One region of the Erwinia papayae genome, then DNA from elsewhere that is predicted to be linked to it. Evidence: predicted binding sites of a transcription regulator. Region 1 holds the regulator's gene; each other region holds the start of a gene.
What was found. Region 1 encodes LexA, which represses DNA repair genes until DNA is damaged. Its sites were predicted from a motif close to TNCTGTATGTACATACAGNA; they were not measured.
Positions count from the first base shown of each region.

Region 1 (6,136 bases):
ACCAGTCCCTGATGATAGAGCACGTAGGAGAGCAGCAGATAATCCATGTGGCTGCGGTGGCAGGGGACGTAGACGATTTCATGTCCGTCCTGCGCCAGCTGAAGCACGCGTTCACCGCCGTTGACGTTAATGCCCTGATAGAGCTTGCTCCACAGCCAGCCCATCACACGGTCGGTCAGGCGGATAGCTTCATAAGAAAAATCGGCCGCGATCTCTTCCATCAGTTCGACGGCATTTTGCTGTGCTTTCTCGCGGGAGATTTTTTTACTGCGCGCTTCATCTTCTATTGCTTTAGCAATCGCTTTGGACTGCAACAGCTTGTTGAATAAATCCTGACGTACGGGCAGACGAGGCCCGATGGCGGCCAGTCGCTGGCGGGCGAAGTGCATACTCGCGACTCTTGCCAGCTTCTGGGCAATAGTTTTGTCGGTGCCGTGCTCCGTGGCCATCCGGCGCAAAGAGACAATGGGAGAAAAACGCACAAAGCTGTCCCGGCCCAGCCAGAGTACGGCAAAAAATTTCTGAATGCCGTTCAGCACCCGCAAATGGGGCTGTTCTTCACCCTGGACTTCACGGCCCGGCGCCCGGCCAAACATCACCGAAACAGGCACCATTTGCACGTCAAGACGCGGGTTACTGCGGTGTAAATCCAGATAATCGTGAAACAGCTTCACCGATTCAAGATTTGGTACAAAGTAGGGGAATACGCGGGGACCATCATGAATAAATACGTGGCGTGGCAGTACCGTACCATCGATTTCCAGAGGTTCCAGCGGGTCGGGGAGTTCCTGCTTGCGGCACTGCTCGCGCAGGGCCAGTAGATCGGCCTTTGAATCGTATGGCAGCACATACATAATAGGACGTGAGGTGTCCAGCCCCAGTTCAGCAATCGGCTCAGCAGGGATTGCTTTACTCTTTACCAGAAATTTAACCGGTAAATTCAGTATGTTATAATAAAACTTACGCCAACCTGACATAGACAATATGAAGCCTCTTGTTAGCAAAACGCCGCAAGCATACCAGAAAGCGCCATTGAGATCTTTGGTGTTACAAAATGTGCTATCTCCAGTTAATGACGTCATTATCACATAAAGGTTTTACCCCTATGGCAAACCGTGTCAGCGGATTGACCCGCATCATAAAAGCAGCAGGCTACTCATGGAAAGGTCTTCGCGCCGCATGGCAGAACGAGGCTGCTTTTCGTCAGGAGGCCGTAGTGGCTGTCGTGGCGGTTATCGTTGCCTGCTGGCTGAACGTCGACGCCGTCACGCGTGTTTTACTGATAGGCTCTGTCGTGCTGGTGATGATCGTTGAGATGATCAACAGCGCGATTGAAGCCGTGGTGGATCGGACGGGCAGCAACTTCCATCTGCTATCTGGCCGGGCCAAGGATATGGGCTCCGCCGCAGTGTTGCTGGCTATCATGCTGGCGATTTTCGTCTGGGTCACCTTGTTAGTCAGCTATTTTCGTTAGCGCTCGCATAATCTGACAAATGACTGTTTTTTGCCTGAATTTTGGTTTCCAACGCGCAAATACCTGTATATAATCACAGTCGACTGTATAAACAACCAGGGGGCGGGATGAAAGCATTAACGGCAAGGCAGCAACAGGTTTATGACCTGATACGTGATCACATTAACCAGACCGGCATGCCACCCACGCGGGCAGAAATTGCCACCCGGCTTGGTTTCCGCTCCCCCAATGCGGCGGAAGAACACCTCAAGGCTCTGGCGCGTAAAGGCGTGATTGAAATTGTCTCCGGAGCCTCACGGGGAATCCGTTTGATGATGGAAGAAGAAGAAGGTCTGCCACTGATAGGCCGTGTGGCCGCCGGTGAGCCGCTGTTAGCCGAACAGCATATTGAAGGGCACTATCAGGTTGATCCTGGCCTGTTTAAACCGGGGGCGGATTTTCTCCTGCGTGTCAGCGGTATGTCGATGAAAGATATCGGTATTATGGATGGCGATCTGCTGGCGGTACATAAAACGCAGGATGTGCGTAACGGCCAGGTTGTGGTGGCACGGATTGACGATGAAGTTACCGTCAAGCGTCTGAAAAAACAGGGCAACGTGGTCCATCTTTTGCCGGAAAATAACGAATTCCAACCGATTGTTGTCGATCTTAATAAGCAAAGCCTGTCCATCGAAGGTCTGGCAGTGGGCGTCATCCGTAACGGCAACTGGTTGTAATGCCTCGCGCAACAATAATCATGCAGCTTGACTGGTCACCGTTCCGTCTGGAGTGAGGGCTGAATGGTGAATCCGTTACGCAGTGGGCGATGATGCGATTATTCAGCTCCTCTGATAAGCACCTCTGGCGGCTGGCATTGCCGATGATCCTTTCCAATGTCAGCGTGCCGCTGCTGGGTCTGGTTGATACCGCTGTGACAGGCCACCTTGATAATTCCAGCTATCTTGGCGGTGTGGCCGTCGGCACCACCATTACCAGCTTTCTGTTTATGTTGTTTCTTTTTCTGCGGATGAGTACCACCGGACTGACAGCTCAGGCGTTTGGCGCGAGAGATAAAACTGTGCTGGCTCGTGCGCTGATTCAGCCGCTACTTATCGCGCTGATGGCCGGAACCATCCTGATCCTGTTCAAATCACCGCTTAATCATCTTGCCCTGACGGTTATCGGTGGCGACCCTGCGGTATTGCATCAGGCCGTGCAGTTCCTGAATATTCGCTGGCTGAGCGCCCCTGCCACCCTCGCCAACCTGGTGCTGTTGGGCTGGCTGCTGGGCGTACAGTATGCCCGTGCTCCGGTTATCCTGCTGGTGGTGGGAAACCTGGTCAATATCGTACTGGATGTGTGGCTGGTTATCGGCCTGAAGTGGGGGGTGCAGGGGGCTGCTATGGCAACCGTGATTGCTGAATACTGCTCACTGATAATCGGGTTATACATGGCAGGGCGGGTGATCCGGTTACGTGGCATCACACTGGCTATGTTACTGACAGCATGGCAGGGCGATCTGTCACGGCTACTGCGGCTGAATCGTGACATTATGCTGCGCTCGCTGATGCTTCAACTGTGTTTTCTGTCAATGACCATTCTTGGGGCACGCCTCGGTAGTGAGGTGGTGGCGGTCAACGCCGTACTGCTGATGTTCCTGACCTTTACCGCCTATGCACTGGACGGATTTGCTTACGCCGTCGAGGCCTGTTCGGGTGAGGCATATGGTGCCCGCGACGGCAAGGATCTGCTGCGTGTATGGCATGCAGCCTGCCGTCAGGCAGGACTGGTGGCGCTATTTTTTTCGCTGATATATGCCATTGCCGGCCCGCATATTGTGGCTTTACTGACTTCAATTGCTGAATTGCGGCAGCAGGCAGATGCTTACCTGTTCTGGCAAATATTAATGCCTGTTTGCGGTGTCTGGTGCTATCTGCTTGATGGCATGTTTATTGGGGCAACACGAGCCAGAGAGATGCGTAACGGTATGGTGGTGGCAGCGGCTGGCTTCGGTCTGACGCTGTTTAGTGTACCGCTGCTGGGAAATCATGGTCTGTGGCTGGCGGTAACGGTTTTCCTGCTTTTACGTGGTCTGACGTTATGGCTAATCTGGCGACGACACTGGCAGAACAGCAGCTGGTTTGCCTGATGACATATCTTGTTACCCTATGCGGCACTGATGCAAGTCTTTTATTTTCATGATTTTTTCCCCAATTTATTTTTCAGGTTATTCCTCCGGAAGTTTTGCGCAGGAAGTTTGCCAGATTCCAGCTAGAATTAACCATAAGTTCAGCATTTTTGTAGCGTTTCATTTTGTTGTTAAGCGTTTTGCTGGGACGATATCACTAAATCCGTTAAGATCTGATTGAAGGAATAATGCCATGAATAAAGATGAAGCCAGCGGTAACTGGAAACAGATTAAAGGTAAAGTGAAAGAGAAATGGGGCAAGCTGACTGACGACGATATGACGGTTGTGGAAGGTAAACGCGATCAGCTTGTGGGAAAAATTCAGGAACGCTATGGCTATGCGAAAGACCAGGCAGAGAAAGAGGTTAGCGACTGGGAAAGCCATAATAACCACCGCTTCTGAAATAGTCTGACTCTCTCATCAACGGCACAGGGAAGGTGCCGCCCTCATCGTTCCGCTCCGTCCCCACCCACTCCAGCTGGTTATTATTACCAGTATGAAAGCTACTGACGTCCACGCTTGCGGCTGGTTACCGTATGATCATGCTGACACACATCCTGATGGGTGCAGGCTTCCACCTCCACGCATTCCCGACACAACCCATGCGCCTCGATAACACTGTTGGTCAGAATAAATCCTGAAGGCAGGGCCAGCGACTTGAGGATTTTTTCGACACCATCGGCATGTTGCTCCGCCACGGCACCACAGCGATCGCAAATCAACATGGCAGAGGTGTGGGATGGCTGCTCAAAATGATGGCAAACCACATAGCTGTTAGTGGATTCAACCCGATGCACAAATCCCTGCTCCAGAAGAAAATCCAACGCACGATAGACGGTGGGCGGTTTTGCCTGCGGTTCACTGGCGCGGAGCAAATCGAGCAGGTCATAAGCGCTAATCGCCCCCTGATGCTGGCACATCAGACGCAGTACCTCCAGGCGTTGAGGAGTGAGCCTGACATTGCGTTGCTGGCAGAGTGTCTCTGCCTGCGCCAGGATTTTTTCAGCACTACTGATGTTCATGGTTTTCCCCCAGGCCAGATCGGAATGTTATGTTATCACGCCCACTGTGAAACACCGAATGCCCGCCATCGGGCCATCTTAAGCCACCTGATTAAAACTAACCCTCCGATTAAACAACAGAAATGCAGGGTATTTGCGTTATGTGTTGATGGTGAAATTTTGTTAATGTGTCGGCGCGGGTAATTCAGTGCCATATGATTTCTGTAAAACGTTGCTAATGTAATTTGCAGCCTGAGACCATCCTGACTACCTTTTGTTAATTATCTGAGGCGATTACCTGCGTGGCAGGCTTTGTTGTTATGGCTGACTCGCCTCTCTGTTAACAGATAAATAAAACAACAATAAGCAGATAAACCACTGCATTCTTACTTAATTCACAGCAATGAATTGCTGCCTTTGTGTTCAAAATACAGGCAGTCTCCTGTGCAGGCCTCCGCTGAGCACTTATTCCTTCTCTGGACGGGTTTAAAGTAAAATGGCAAAAAAATACAGTACGTTAAGCAGGTCTGTTCGTCCTGTTGTCTGGCCGGTTCTCTTTTTTGCTCCCCTCAGTGCGCTGGCTGCGGGCAATTATTACGATGCGCGTAATGATGCCATGGGCGGCACGGGTGTGGCCTCTTCAACATATGGTACTGCGGTGCTGGCGAACCCGGCGCTGATGACCAAAGCGAAACCTGAAGATGATGTCAGCATTATTTTTCCTGCGGTAGGTGCTCAGCTAACGGATAAGAATAATCTGATTGATAAAGTCGATAATCTGACTGACAGCGTTAATCATTACGAGGACGTTTATGATAACCTGGCATCCACGCCGTTTACTTTAGCTGGTTTAAACGCATTGTCTGCAAATCTGGCCACTGTCCGCGCAGCAGCGGGCGATCTGGCCAGCCAGTTGCGGGCTATCAAGGGGTCTAAGGCAAGCGCCACGGCGGGTGCCGCATTTGCTGTCACCATCCCTAATGATACGCTGTCAGCGGCTTTTGTTGCCAAAGCCTATGGCACGGCAAATGTCGCGACTGATGTGACGCAGAGCGATATTGACTATTTGCAGGCCGTGGCTGACGGGGGCGCAATACCTACCTCCAACCCGAAGGATACGTTAACTTCTTCTGCCACGGGGCTTGGCGCGATTGTTTATGATTATGGTATCGCTCTGGCGCATGAGTTTGAGATTGCCGGACATCCGGTCTCCTTCGGCGTCACACCTAAATTACAAAAGGTTTATCTGTATAACTACAATGCCTCTGTTTACGACTACGACAAATCAGACTTCACCAATGGCAACTATAAAAACAGTGACTCCGGTTTTAACCTTGATGCCGGAATGGCGACCGACCTGGGAGATTACTGGACGCTGGGTGTCAGCGCCCAAAATCTGATCTCGCGTGATATCGAGACCAAAGAGGTCAATGGCTTCAAGGATACTTACCAGATTAATCCGGTGGTCACGCCGGGTATCTCTTTCCATACCG
Region 1 is NZ_JBZCHT010000013.1:19,553-25,688, reverse strand. It holds gene plsB (glycerol-3-phosphate 1-O-acyltransferase PlsB) at 1-977, opposite strand, end outside; gene AC3RPL_RS16275 (diacylglycerol kinase) at 1,106-1,474, shown strand; gene lexA (transcriptional repressor LexA) at 1,582-2,190, shown strand; gene dinF (MATE family efflux transporter DinF) at 2,283-3,602, shown strand; gene AC3RPL_RS16260 (CsbD family protein) at 3,835-4,044, shown strand; gene zur (zinc uptake transcriptional repressor Zur) at 4,146-4,664, opposite strand; gene AC3RPL_RS16250 (conjugal transfer protein TraF) at 5,140-6,136, shown strand, end outside.

Region 2 (6,136 bases), 2.0 Mb from region 1:
ACGATGTGTGCAGTGGTATTTTACAATCGCTGACAGCACCGCAGGCTTTTCGCCCTGCACAATGCCGTAGGTGATGAGCGAGGCGGCAGCATCCATCACGTAAGCATTGCCAGCGATGCGCGCCAGTGGCTCTTCAATGCCTTCCATCTTGCCGACCGGCAGACGGAACTGGCGGCGAATGTGTGCATAAGCTCCCGTTGCCAGCGCGATGCTTTTCAGGCTACCGGTAGAGTTGGAGGGCAGGGTGATACCGCGCCCGACAGAAAGGCATTCCACCAGCATTCTCCAGCCCTGGCCGGCCATATTTGGCCCGCCGATAATGTAGTCAACCGGCACAAAAATGTCTTTGCCACGGGTTGGGCCGTTCTGGAACGGGACATTAAGCGGAAAGTGACGTTTGCCAATCTCCACTCCTGGCGTACGGGCAGGGATCAGGGCACAGGTAATGCCGAGGTCTTCAGTTTCGCCCAGCAGATGCTCAGGATCGTAGAGTTTAAATGCCAGGCCCAGCACGGTGGCGATGGGGGCCAGGGTAATGTAGCGTTTGTTCCAGGTCAGACGCATCCCCAGCACCTGCTGACCCTGCCAGTCGCCCATGCAGACGATGCCGGTATCCGGGATAGCGCCTGCATCGGAACCGGCTTCCGGGCTGGTCAGCGCAAAACAGGGGATCTCCTGACCATGGGCCAGGCGCGGCAGATAGTGGTCTTTCTGTTGCTCCGTGCCGTAATGTTGCAGCAGCTCACCGGGACCAAGAGAGTTGGGCACCCCGACGGTGATCGCCAGAATACCCGACACGCCCGCCAGCTTTTGCAGCACAAGGGCCTGCGCGTAAGCGGAAAACGCCAGTCCGCCGTATTCTTTCTTAATAATCATGGCAAAGAAGCGATGTGCTTTCAGATGTGCCCATAGCTCTGGTGGCAGATCGGCCAGCTCGTGGGTTATCTGAAAATCACTCGCCATACGGCAGGCTTCGTTCACCGGGCCATCCAGAAAAGCCTGTTCCTCTGCGCTGAGGCGGGGCTGCGGATAGTTGTGCAGTTTTTGCCAGTCTGGTCGGCCGCGAAACAGATCGCCCTCCCACCAGGTGGTTCCGGCCTCGATAGCTTCTTTCTCGGTGCGGGACATCGGCGGCATGACTTTTTTGAAGGTGTGCAATACCGGCTTTGAGAACATCGCTCTTCGCATGGGCAGCAGATTAAAAGGCAACAGAATGATAGCCAGTGGGATAATCAACCACGGCGTCCACAGCTGAGCGACGGCCATTGCCGCGCACCACACCAGCACTGTCAGGCTGCTCAGCAGCAGATTAACGCGGTGATAAAAGAGTGCGCCAATCAGCAGGATTGTCGCCACGCAACTGAGAACCATCATAAACATCTCCGTTAAGGGGTAAGAGGTCTGACCTGTTAGCTACAGGTTTAGATGAGATGTATTCTGTTAGCAATATGTTCACATGATATTTACAACATCGATCACAATCTGCTGACCATGCGAGCTGACGCCTGCCAGCGCCGGGAAAGGCGCTTTGCGCCTGGTCTGCAACCGGGTAAACTGACGCCTGGCTCACCTAAAAGGATTCCCCTATGTATCAGGACATCATTCGCGCCGAACTTAACGAGGCGGCTGACACACTGAATAAATTCCTCAGTAATGACGCGAATATCCACGCGATTCAGCGTGCTGCCGTATTGCTGGCTGATTCATTCAAAGCCGGAGGAAAAGTGCTCTCCTGTGGCAATGGGGGATCACATTGTGATGCCATGCATTTTGCTGAGGAACTGACCGGGCGCTATCGCGATAACCGTCCGGGCTATCCCGGCATTGCTATTTCTGATGTCAGTCACCTCTCCTGCGTCAGCAACGACTTTGGCTATGACTATGTCTTCTCACGTTATCTGGAAGCGGTGGGAAAGTCGGGCGATGTTTTGTTAGGTATTTCCACCTCCGGCAACTCCGCGAACGTGATCAAAGCCATTGAAGCAGCCCGCGCTCAGGGAATGAAGGTGATCACACTCACCGGTAAAGACGGCGGCAAAATGGACGGCATGGCCGATGTGGAAATTCGAGTGCCGCATTTCGGTTATGCTGACCGTATTCAGGAAATTCACATCAAGGTTATTCATATCCTGATCCTGCTGATTGAAAAAGAGATGGCGGCCTGATTTGTCTTACCCTTTGACGAGGTCATTGTATGTGTGAACTGCTCGGGATGAGCGCGAATGTCCCAACCGACATCTGTTTCAGCTTTACCGGGCTGGTTCAGCGGGGTGGGGGAACCGGTCCGCATAAAGACGGTTGGGGGATTACTTTTTACGAAGGAAAAGGCTGTCGCACATTCAAAGATCCTCAGCCCAGTTTTAATTCGCCCATTGCCCGACTGGTGCAGGAGTATCCGATTAAATCCTGCTCGGTCGTGGCGCATATACGCCAGGCAAACCGGGGCGAAGTGTCGCTGGAAAACACCCATCCTTTTACCCGCGAGCTGTGGGGACGTCACTGGACCTATGCCCATAACGGCCAGCTGACCGGCTACCGTTCGCTGGATACCGGTCCGTTTCGTCCGGTTGGCGAAACGGACAGCGAAAAGGCCTTTTGCTGGCTGTTGCATCAGCTGACGTCTCGCTACCCACGCACGCCGGGCAACTGGCCTGCTGTCTTTCGCTATATTGCGCAACTGGCGACGGAACTGCGAAAAAAGGGCGTGTTCAATATGCTGCTGTCAGATGGTCGTTATCTGATGGCGTTCTGTTCCACCAACCTGTTCTGGATAACCCGACGGGCACCGTTTGGTAAAGCAACGCTGCTGGATCAGGATGTGGAGATTGATTTTCAGAAACAGACCACACCAGACGATGTGGTCACAGTGATAGCCACCCAGCCGCTGACCGGCAATGAAACCTGGCACAAAATTGAGCCAGGTGACTGGGCGTTATTTTGTCTCGGAGAGCGCCAGCGCTGAGCCGTTACCGCTGTTCATTTTGCTGTTAAGCAGCGCGCTGTTCAGCACATAGCGGCCCGCGTTAACGCTGACGGCAGGTGGCTGGTGATTCTGCACGAATTCGGCATAGCCCGGTTGCAGCTGTTGCCAGAAGCTGTAGTACACCGAATAACGATGGCGTTGCAGATTACTGTCAGTCATACGGAACGGATAGATGCTTACCTCCACCCGAGGCTGGCCGTTACGCAGCGCCGCTTCCACATAATGATAAATATCGTCAATATTGCTGTCGGTCATGGCGTAACAGCCAATCGACACGCAGCTGCCGTGGATCATCAGGTATTTCCCTTCATATCCCTGCTGACGGTCATATTCGTTGGGGAAGCCGACGTTGATGGCGCGATAGAAGCGACTGTCGGGTTTCAGTTGCGAAAGGCCCACGCTGTAAAACCCTTCCGGGCTTTTAAAATCACCCTGACGGCGTTTTGGCCCCAGTCCACCTGAAAAATTACAGATACGGTAACTGTCGAGCAGGCGATATTCGCTGCCAATTTTGCCGTAGAGCTCAAGCAGGCGCTCTTCCTTAAATATCTGAATGTAAACAGGAGTGCCGAGAAGTTGCTTCTTTAACTCTTTGCTTACCGGTGCCAGCGGAGTGACCTGTGCGACGGGGGCACTGGCAAATACAACGGTTGGCAGAAAAAACATCGCAAACAGCAGTGCGATTTTGCCCATTCTGGTTCCCTTGATCGTAGGGGGTGGATACGACGTCCGCAGACGTTACAGCGTACAGTTTCGGAATATTCCGTTAGCGCAGCGCCACATTAGCACTGTCTGTTTTTTTAGCAAGAGAGCAGAGCGGAAAAAAAGAAAGAAAACTCGGCTCAGCCCTCAGCCGCTGCGCTTTGCCGGGCAAAGCGATGGTTGCTATAACGCATTTTAACTGTATACTTATACAGTTATTGCGGAGGGTATATGCGTAAGATTATTCACGTTGATATGGACTGCTTTTTTGCCGCAGTGGAAATGCGTGACGACCCCAGTCTGCGCGATATTCCCATTGCTATCGGCGGCAGTCATCTGAAACGCGGGGTGATCAGCACCGCTAATTATCCGGCACGCAAGTTTGGCGTACACAGCGCGATGTCCACTGCGATGGCGTTGAAACTCTGTCCGCATCTGAAAGTGATAGCCGGGCGCTTCGATGCCTATAAAGAAGCCAGCAGCCATATCCGTGAAATTTTTTCCCGCTACACCGCGCTGATCGAGCCGCTCTCGATGGATGAAGCCTATCTGGATGTCACTGACAGCCCTCACTGCCACGGTTCGGCCACCCTTATTGCGCAGGAAATTCGGCAGACGATTTCTCGTGAACTCAATCTGACGGCCTCGGCCGGTATCGCGCCGGTAAAATTTCTCGCCAAAATCGCCTCAGATCTTAACAAGCCCAACGGGCAGTTTGTGATCACTCCCGCAGAGATGCCAGGGATGCTACTCACGCTGCCGCTGGCAAAAATTCCCGGCGTGGGCAAAGTGACGGCAAAAAAGCTGGAAGAGCTGGGGCTGCTGACCTGTGGCGATGTGCAGAACGGCGATCTCGCGCTGTTGTTAAAGCGATTTGGCAAGTTTGGCCGCATATTGTGGGAGCGATGTCACGGCATTGATCAACGTGAAGTGGTGACTGACCGGTTGCGTAAGTCGCTGGGCGTGGAGCGTACGCTCTCAGAAGATATTCATCAGTGGGAGCAGTGCCTGACAATCATTGATTTCCTCTATGAGGAGCTGGAGCGTCGTCTGACGAAAATCAGGCCTGACCGGCTGATAGCACGCCAGGGGGTAAAGCTGAAGTTTGATGATTTTCAGCAAACCACTCAGGAGCATCTGTGGCCGGTGCTGAACAAAGAGGATTTTATCGCGGTGGCGAAGCAAAGCTGGGATGAACGTCGGGCGGGCCGGGGAGTCAGGCTGGTCGGGCTGCATGTGATGCTGGTGGACCCACAGCTGGAACGTCAGCTGTTACTGGGATTGTAGAAGGGCCGCCATACTGACGGCCCCGAATGCTTAAACGCAGGGTGAGGTTATTTCGCGGGAATGGCTTTCAGCAGGGCGGTCAGCAATTGCCAGTACAGCCCCACGCTACCGATATGAACCTGCTCATCCGGCGAGTGCGGACCGGTGATGGTCGGGCCAATCGACACCATATCCATCTCCGGATAGGGTTTTTTAAACAACCCACACTCCAAGCCTGCATGAATGACCTGAATATTGGGCGCTTTGTTGAACAGCTTTTTGTAGGTTTCTGCCACCACGGCCATCACCGGAGAGTTCGCATCGGGCTGCCAGCCAGGGTAGCTGCCTTTCGCCACGGTTTGTGCGCCAGCCAGGTCGCCCAGCGCGGTGAGCATCTCCACCACGTAATCCTTACCGCTGTCGATCAGTGAGCGAACCAGACAGTTGATTTTTGCCTCGTTTTCACTCATCGCCACCACGCCGACGTTCAGTGAGGTCTCCACCACGCCTTTCATAACGTCAGAGTTACGGATAACACCGTCAGGCGTGCTGTTCAGGAGTGCGATAAAGGTATCGCGGCGGCTGCTGGTCAGCGCCTGTTGTGCTGCGGCGACGTTCTCCACCACCACGCTGATGTTCTTCTCTTTTAACCCCAGCTCGTTTTGCAGGGTGGTGAGGTAGCTGAGCGCGAGGCTTTTCAGGTCATCAACCCGGGTTGCCGCCACGGCCAGAGTGGCAAAGGCCTCGCGAGGAATCGCGTTGCGCAATGTGCCGCCGGTGAAGTCGATCAGGCGCAGGTCAAGCTCTCTGGCATGAGCATACAGGAAACGGGATAGCAATTTGTTGGCATTGCCCAGGCCGACATGAATATCCGCACCGGAATGTCCACCTTTCAGACCTTTCAGGACAAGCTTAAGAGGGACAAAGTCTGACGGTAGGGCTTCCCGATGGAGCGGCAACCTGCTGGTGAAATCGATGCCGCCTGCGCAGCCCATGTAAATTTCCCCCTCTTCTTCAGAATCGGTATTAATCAGGATCTCTGCCTGCAACCAGTTGGGTTGCAGACCAAAAGCGCCCACCATACCGGTTTCTTCCGTCATGGTCAGCAGCACTTCCAGCGGACCGTGCTCTACTGATTTGTCACTGAGTACGGCAAGCGCAGAAGCCAGGCCAATACCGTTGTCT
Region 2 is NZ_JBZCHT010000013.1:2,067,843-2,073,978, forward strand. It holds gene fadE (acyl-CoA dehydrogenase FadE) at 1-1,374, opposite strand, end outside; gene lpcA (D-sedoheptulose 7-phosphate isomerase) at 1,587-2,165, shown strand; gene AC3RPL_RS25845 (class II glutamine amidotransferase) at 2,195-2,962, shown strand; gene dpaA (peptidoglycan meso-diaminopimelic acid protein amidase) at 2,933-3,676, opposite strand; gene dinB (DNA polymerase IV) at 3,917-4,972, shown strand; gene pepD (beta-Ala-His dipeptidase) at 5,020-6,136, opposite strand, start outside.
Region 2: the regulator LexA is predicted to act here: its motif matches at 3,883-3,902, upstream of dinB (DNA polymerase IV).

Region 3 (6,136 bases), on a different contig from region 1:
GATAAATTCCGGCTATCTGCCTGATTTTATGCGCACAATTCCCGGCTGCTGTATTAACTGCCAAAGAACACCCTGCTTTATACTTTTATTTGGCCCTTAAAAATTTACCCCAGAACAGGCCGCGGAAGGGTACTTACGGTTTAAAACAGTTCCACATTTATACAGAGTGCGGGCAGGGTTAACCGGCCTGTTCCTGAACCCGCATACGGGAAGGGGGGCCGGATAAGCACTAAAGATGTACCTGGATACAGACGGTTCAAAACATCAGGCAATCAGGTCCGGCGAAGAATCCACGCCGAAGGGTTTATGAAGGTACTTTACTGACAGCGACACATCAGTACCGGTTATAAATAATGATCCGTCAGGTTATCGTGCCAGATGTGCTGTTTTCATTATGCGGTGGATCCCCTGAGCGGCACGCCCGGGCGGCTATGTGACAGGAATCTGTATCTGCAAGATGATGACCGGCCCGCGCGCAGATGATAAGCGCAGCCGTGAGGGAGCAGCAGGAAAGGCTTACGGAGTCAGCCTGCCTGTGGTGTTCTCACACTCTCTGCTCTGCGCGATAAGATAATAAAGCAGCGGGTCACTGCCGTCCGGTTCCCGCCGCCAGCCGGACCGCTGCAGCAGGGAGTCCAGGGCATTCAGGTCGCCGGTGATACGGACGGGGAGGGCGGCCGCCTGAAAGCCGGCCCTGCCACTGACCTTCATCAGGCAGCCTGTAAACCCAGCCGGCCATCTGCAGCGCCTGAAGGGCATGCTGCAGGCGGGACAGGTCGTTCTGTGCCATCAACGCGTCGCTGCCCGTAAGCCAGAGGTATTACAGCTTACCGGGCAGGTCAGCGTGTACGCCCTTTTCGCGCCCCTCACGGAGCAGCCACCGGATGTCCGGCGCCAGCTCTTTACTAAAGCGCCGCTGTTTTTCAGCGACAGCGAGCCACCGCGTCAGAAACAGCGTCTCCTGAGCAGGCGTGCTCACCTGGCGGTCCTGCCGCACCAAGCCAGGTGCCCCACCGGGTTATTATCCTGACTCATTCTCTTCCTTACCCTGCTTTACTGCGGGCCGCACTGACCACGCACCGACAGGTAGCGCCCGTCTATGCTGCCGCGAAAAAATGCATCGGGGTCAGCGGCGGCGCAGAACCCCTGATACACCCGTGCGGGTACGGCCAGCCAGCGGCGGCAGCTGCCGTTGCGGTATTCCAGTTCCAGCACGCCGGACGTCGGATCAAATCCGGCGCTGCTGAACAACGTGGTATTCATGTCGTGTCGCTTCATGGGACCGTCCCTTATGCCGGTAATGCCGGAGGTCTACTGTAGCAGAAACGTCCGGCACTGAAAAAACGGGGGATCACGCCGGGGGCTGCGTAGCCAGCCCCCCCCACCTGAGGGTGCTTTAGTCCGGGAAGGAGATGCCGGAACCGGGGACCATGAGTCAGGCAGGACCGGTTACAGAGGCCAGGACAGAGTCTGCTGATAGCCGGAAAATACATGCCCGTTAATTACGGACTGATGAATGCAGCCAGGTGTACATAGCTGCCGCTGGCTGCAGAACACAAAATAATGGTGGGGCACTGCGGCAGGCGGTCAGTGTGTCCTGCACCCGTCCCTGGTAGGATAAGAGCTTCAGCCAGCGCTCTGCCAGCAACAGGACACGCTCATCAGGTGGGATCAGCATTGCGTTCACCTCTGCCAGCAGTTGTGCTGTTCAAAGTTACTCAGCGAATGTTGCATTCCACATAACTTACTACAACGAATAATTACTGGAAAAAGCATGTATGCGCCGCAGGAAATGTTGGGTTTTTATCTGGAACCAAGGCTGGCCCATTTTTATACCCAAAATTTTGCTCTCCGGGCTTCTGGCTATCACACAGCCATCGTTATTCGAAAGAACGATAACGGGCTCATTTTTTAAATCAGGACGGAATATCTTTTCACACGATGCGTAGAAGCTGTTGACGTCAACGAGAGCAAACATCGATCACCCCCGCGTGGCGTGAAGGAACCAGGTCACCACGCCAAAAATCTCCAGCGCGTCGGGTTCCGGATAGAGAGTGGGAAAAGACGGATTCATCGGTAACAGCGCCAGTGCCGGCCTTAAATGCAGCACCTTTACCGTGAACTCTCCGTCAACGGCGGCAATAACGATATCGCCATGGACGGGCTTCTCTGATTTGTCCACGACCAGCAGGTCGCCATCCCGAATGCCTGCATCCAGCATGCTGTTTCCTGAAGCGCGCACAAAATAGGTCGCGCTGCGGTGGCGGATACACAGTTCATTCAGGTCAAGCACTGCCTCAATATAATCCTGCGCCGGACTGGGAAAACCGGCGGCGCAGGGCTCGGCAAACAGGGGGATGCGCAACTGCGGTGCATCCGGAGCGGGAGAAACTGGAACGATTTTCAAAATATCACCTCGATACTGTATTTATATACAGTATATTGTCATCTCAAAAAAATCCAGAAAATTAAAGATACGCAATTTGCGTAAACTAATGATCAATGAAAAATTTTCCTTAAACTTAATATACTCATTTTGAGTATATTAATTGACTCTTTTTAAGAATTTTAGTAGGGTGTATACTCTTATTGAGTAACTACTAAGGTGCAAAATGAAACATATAACCTGTGACGACGGGTCTACCAGCGTTAAACTGGCATGGTATGACGGCGAGGAACTGCGGACGCTGGTCTCACCCAACTCGTTTCGCACGGGCTGGAAAGTTGAAGGGCTGAGTGGCAGCAAAGCCTTCAACTATCAGGTCGGAGGCATCAGGTACACAGCAGATAACGTCAGCAGGGATGCAGTAACTACGACAAACGTGGAATATCAGTACGGGGATTTAAACCTTCTGGCCGTTCATCACGCGTTACTAAACTCGGGCTTAGAACCGCAAAGGGTAAGTCTGACCGTTACGCTTCCTGTCAGCGAGTATTACGACGCAAACTGTCAGAAAAACCAGGAAAACATCAACCGTAAAAAGCAGAACCTGCTGCGACCCATCGCGCTGAACCGGGGAAAAACCTTCGGGATTACCGACGTCAGGGTGATGCCGGAGTCGTTGCCGGCGGTGTTCAGTGAACTCTCAAGGCTACAGGTCGGCCCGCTGGAAACCTCGCTGGTTATTGACCTCGGTGGCACCACCCTGGACGCTGGCGTGCTGGTCGGCCAGTTTGAAGACGTCAGCGCCATCTACGGCAATCCGGGAATGGGTGTATCGATGGTGACGCGCGCGGCGCAGGCGGCCCTGCGCAATGCCGGCAGCGAAACCAGCCCGTTTGTGGCAGATGCGGTGGTCAGGCAGCGTCACGATGCAGCATTTCTGGACCAGGTTATCAATGAGGCCAGTCAGGTCAGTGCGGTAGTTGATGCCATCGAATCTGAAATCGTGAGCCTCGGTGCACGTGTGGTCACCGACCTGGCGCGCTGGCGTAACGTCAACCGCGTCTTTCTTGTGGGCGGCGGTGCCGCGCTGATTGAACCTGCGGTGCGTAAAGCATGGAATCTGGCGTCAGAACGCATTATTGTCATAGCTGAGCCGCAGCTGGCGCTGGCCCGTGAAATCGCCCTGTTCGAAAAAGAGGAATGATCCGTGACGGAAAGAAGAAAATTCACGCTGTACATGCATCCTGATGAGGAGACGGATGCGCTCGGACTTGAGGTGATTGAGTCCGTTTCTCAGCGCACGCGCGGGGATTTTCTTCGTACGGCAGTGCTGGCCGGTTGTGCCCTGCATCAGATAGACCGGCGCCTGCCGGTGCTGCTGGCCAACCTCTTTGACGGGACGATGACGGCGGGCCAGCTGGTGAGTCTTATACGTCAGACGACCGGCTGGAAGCCCGATGAAGCGGACATCAGGGATGTGGTGACAGCGCTCATGGCGGAGCATCGCGTTGTCACCGTTAATTCCACACCTGCGCCCGCTCAGGAAGAGACTTCGATTGTGCGGAAAAATATGCACAGGATGTTTGGTGGAGAAAATAAGTGAGGCAGCTCCGGAGCTGGTTTTTCTAAAGTCACCGGAGCGGAACATCTGTCGCCATCCTCTCGCAAAAACATTGGTGAATATCTCATGTTGGGGAGTAGCCTGCTCATCGTTCCCCTGCTGTTTACAGACAATCCACCGTTACTCCTGAAGATTCTGCTGCAACTGATGTGGTCAGTTATGCTTGCCTGTGGTGTCATACTGGCACATGGGGAAAAAACCGATGCAAAAGGTAAGGGTGAGTGAATATGAAGATCAGGCGTGACCGGTTTTTTTTGCGGTTGTGGTGATACTACGCTTCCTCGCTGTGACTGTTCGTTCCTCGCGTTGCTGCGGTACGCCTCAGCCGCCACTGCGGCGAGCGTCAGATGTCCGGGGATTTAATTCCTTTATGATAATGGGCCGTTTTAACCCACCAGGTAGGCCGAAATTCTCCCTCAGTCCTTTTCTACTCATCAATAAAATGGAATATTTCCGGAACTGACGGTATTTTCTGGTTACCTAACCCGCATGTTATTGTCAGATATGTCATAGTCTTATTCCCCGATTCGGTATGTGTCTTTCATATCATTATGCTCTCCAGTGATTAACCTTTCTGATGCGGCCGTACGGGATGACATTATCCATGTTCATCAGGAGTCATTAAGGATGCTGTTCAGAGAGGAAGCGGTGGAGCACCGGAAACGGCGATGGACCGGGAAAGCCGTGCTCATTCCCCCCCTTTCCCCCGTCATTGTTATCATATTCACGGGTGTATTCTTTCTGTGTCTGCTCAGCCTGCTGATATCCGGAACCTACACGCGCCGGGTGACCGTCAGGGGAGAGCTGGTATCCGTTCCTCGCGCCGTAACGCTTTTTTCGGAAACGCAGGGGTTTGTGATTACGCAGCGTGTCTGGCCCGGAGAGCGTGTTAAAAAGGGTCAACCCCTGATGGATATCGACGTCAGCAGAACCACATTATCGGGCGGCGTCAGTGAACGTCAGCGGGAAACCATCCGCGGCCAGATAGCTACAGTTGAGAGCATTATTGCCCGCCTCAGGCAGAACCGGCAGGTGACACTGGATACCCTGACGGCACAAAAAGCACGCTATGAAGACGCGCTTAAGCATTCCTCAGATATCGTTCGCCAGTCTCAGCAGGGGCTGGAGATTATGAAGTCGGGTATGGAAAATTACCGTAATTATCATCGGCGTGGTCTGATTATTCAGGATCAGCTGACCAGCCAGACGGCCCTCTATTATCAACAGCAAAATGACCTGCTCGCGCTGGTTACCCAGAATGAGCAAAATGCCCTCCAGGTGATGTCACTGGAGGGGAATATCCAGACTCAGTCCACTGATTTCGATAACCGGATATACCAGCTTGAGATACAGCGCAGCGATCTCAACCGGCAGCTGACGGATGCAGAGGCGGCAGGCACACTGGTGGTGACCGCGCCAACAGATGGGCAGATTGACTCTGTTAATACCGCCAGCGGTCAGGTTACCCGTGCCGGTGATGCGTTGATGCAAATCATCCCCGGGAACGTATCCCGCTATCAGCTGGTACTGTGGGTTCCGGATAACGCGGTACCGTTTCTGCGTCCGGGAGAGCGGGTCAATATCCGGTATGATGCATTCCCGTCAGAAAAATTTGGCCTTTATCCCGGTCATATTGTTGCCGTGGCTGGGGTGCCCGCGACGTTTCAGGAGATGGCCACCTATCCTTCCGCCCCCGGTGTCGATCCTCAGCACCCACAGACATGGTATCGCGTCAGCGTCGAGCCAGAATCCAGCCGTTTTGCCTGGCAGGGACGTCAGTTGCCCGCTGAAAACGGGATGAAAGCATCCGCCACGCTGTTCCTTGAAAACCGCCGACTGTATCAGTGGGTGCTGTCACCTTTTTACGATCTGATTGAAAGCGCGGGGGGGCCTGCCAGTGGAAAGTAAAGACGCGATGTCATGGATGAGCGAGAGGCTTGATCTGCGTTTTCGCAGACGTTTCCCTCTTATCCTACAGACCGAGTCAGCTGAATGTGGGCTGGCCTGCCTGGCGATGGTTGCAGGGTGGTTTGGTCGGGATACAGACCTGCTAACGCTGCGTCATGCTCACGGTATTTCCTCTCGCGGCGCCACGCTGGCCGAGCTGATGGAGATTGCCACCCGGAACG
Region 3 is NZ_JBZCHT010000009.1:1,131,834-1,137,969, reverse strand. It holds gene AC3RPL_RS10215 (hypothetical protein) at 517-711, opposite strand; gene AC3RPL_RS10210 (DUF2913 family protein) at 821-979, opposite strand; gene AC3RPL_RS10205 (KTSC domain-containing protein) at 1,054-1,278, opposite strand; partial or broken gene AC3RPL_RS10200 (Y-family DNA polymerase) at 1,751-1,978, opposite strand; gene umuD (translesion error-prone DNA polymerase V autoproteolytic subunit) at 1,982-2,410, opposite strand; gene parM (plasmid segregation protein ParM domain-containing protein) at 2,613-3,590, shown strand; gene AC3RPL_RS10185 (plasmid partitioning/stability family protein) at 3,594-3,989, shown strand; gene AC3RPL_RS10180 (hypothetical protein) at 4,074-4,232, shown strand; gene AC3RPL_RS10175 (HlyD family secretion protein) at 4,635-5,915, shown strand; gene AC3RPL_RS10170 (peptidase domain-containing ABC transporter) at 5,923-6,136, shown strand, end outside.
Region 3: the regulator LexA is predicted to act here: its motif matches at 2,421-2,440, upstream of umuD (translesion error-prone DNA polymerase V autoproteolytic subunit).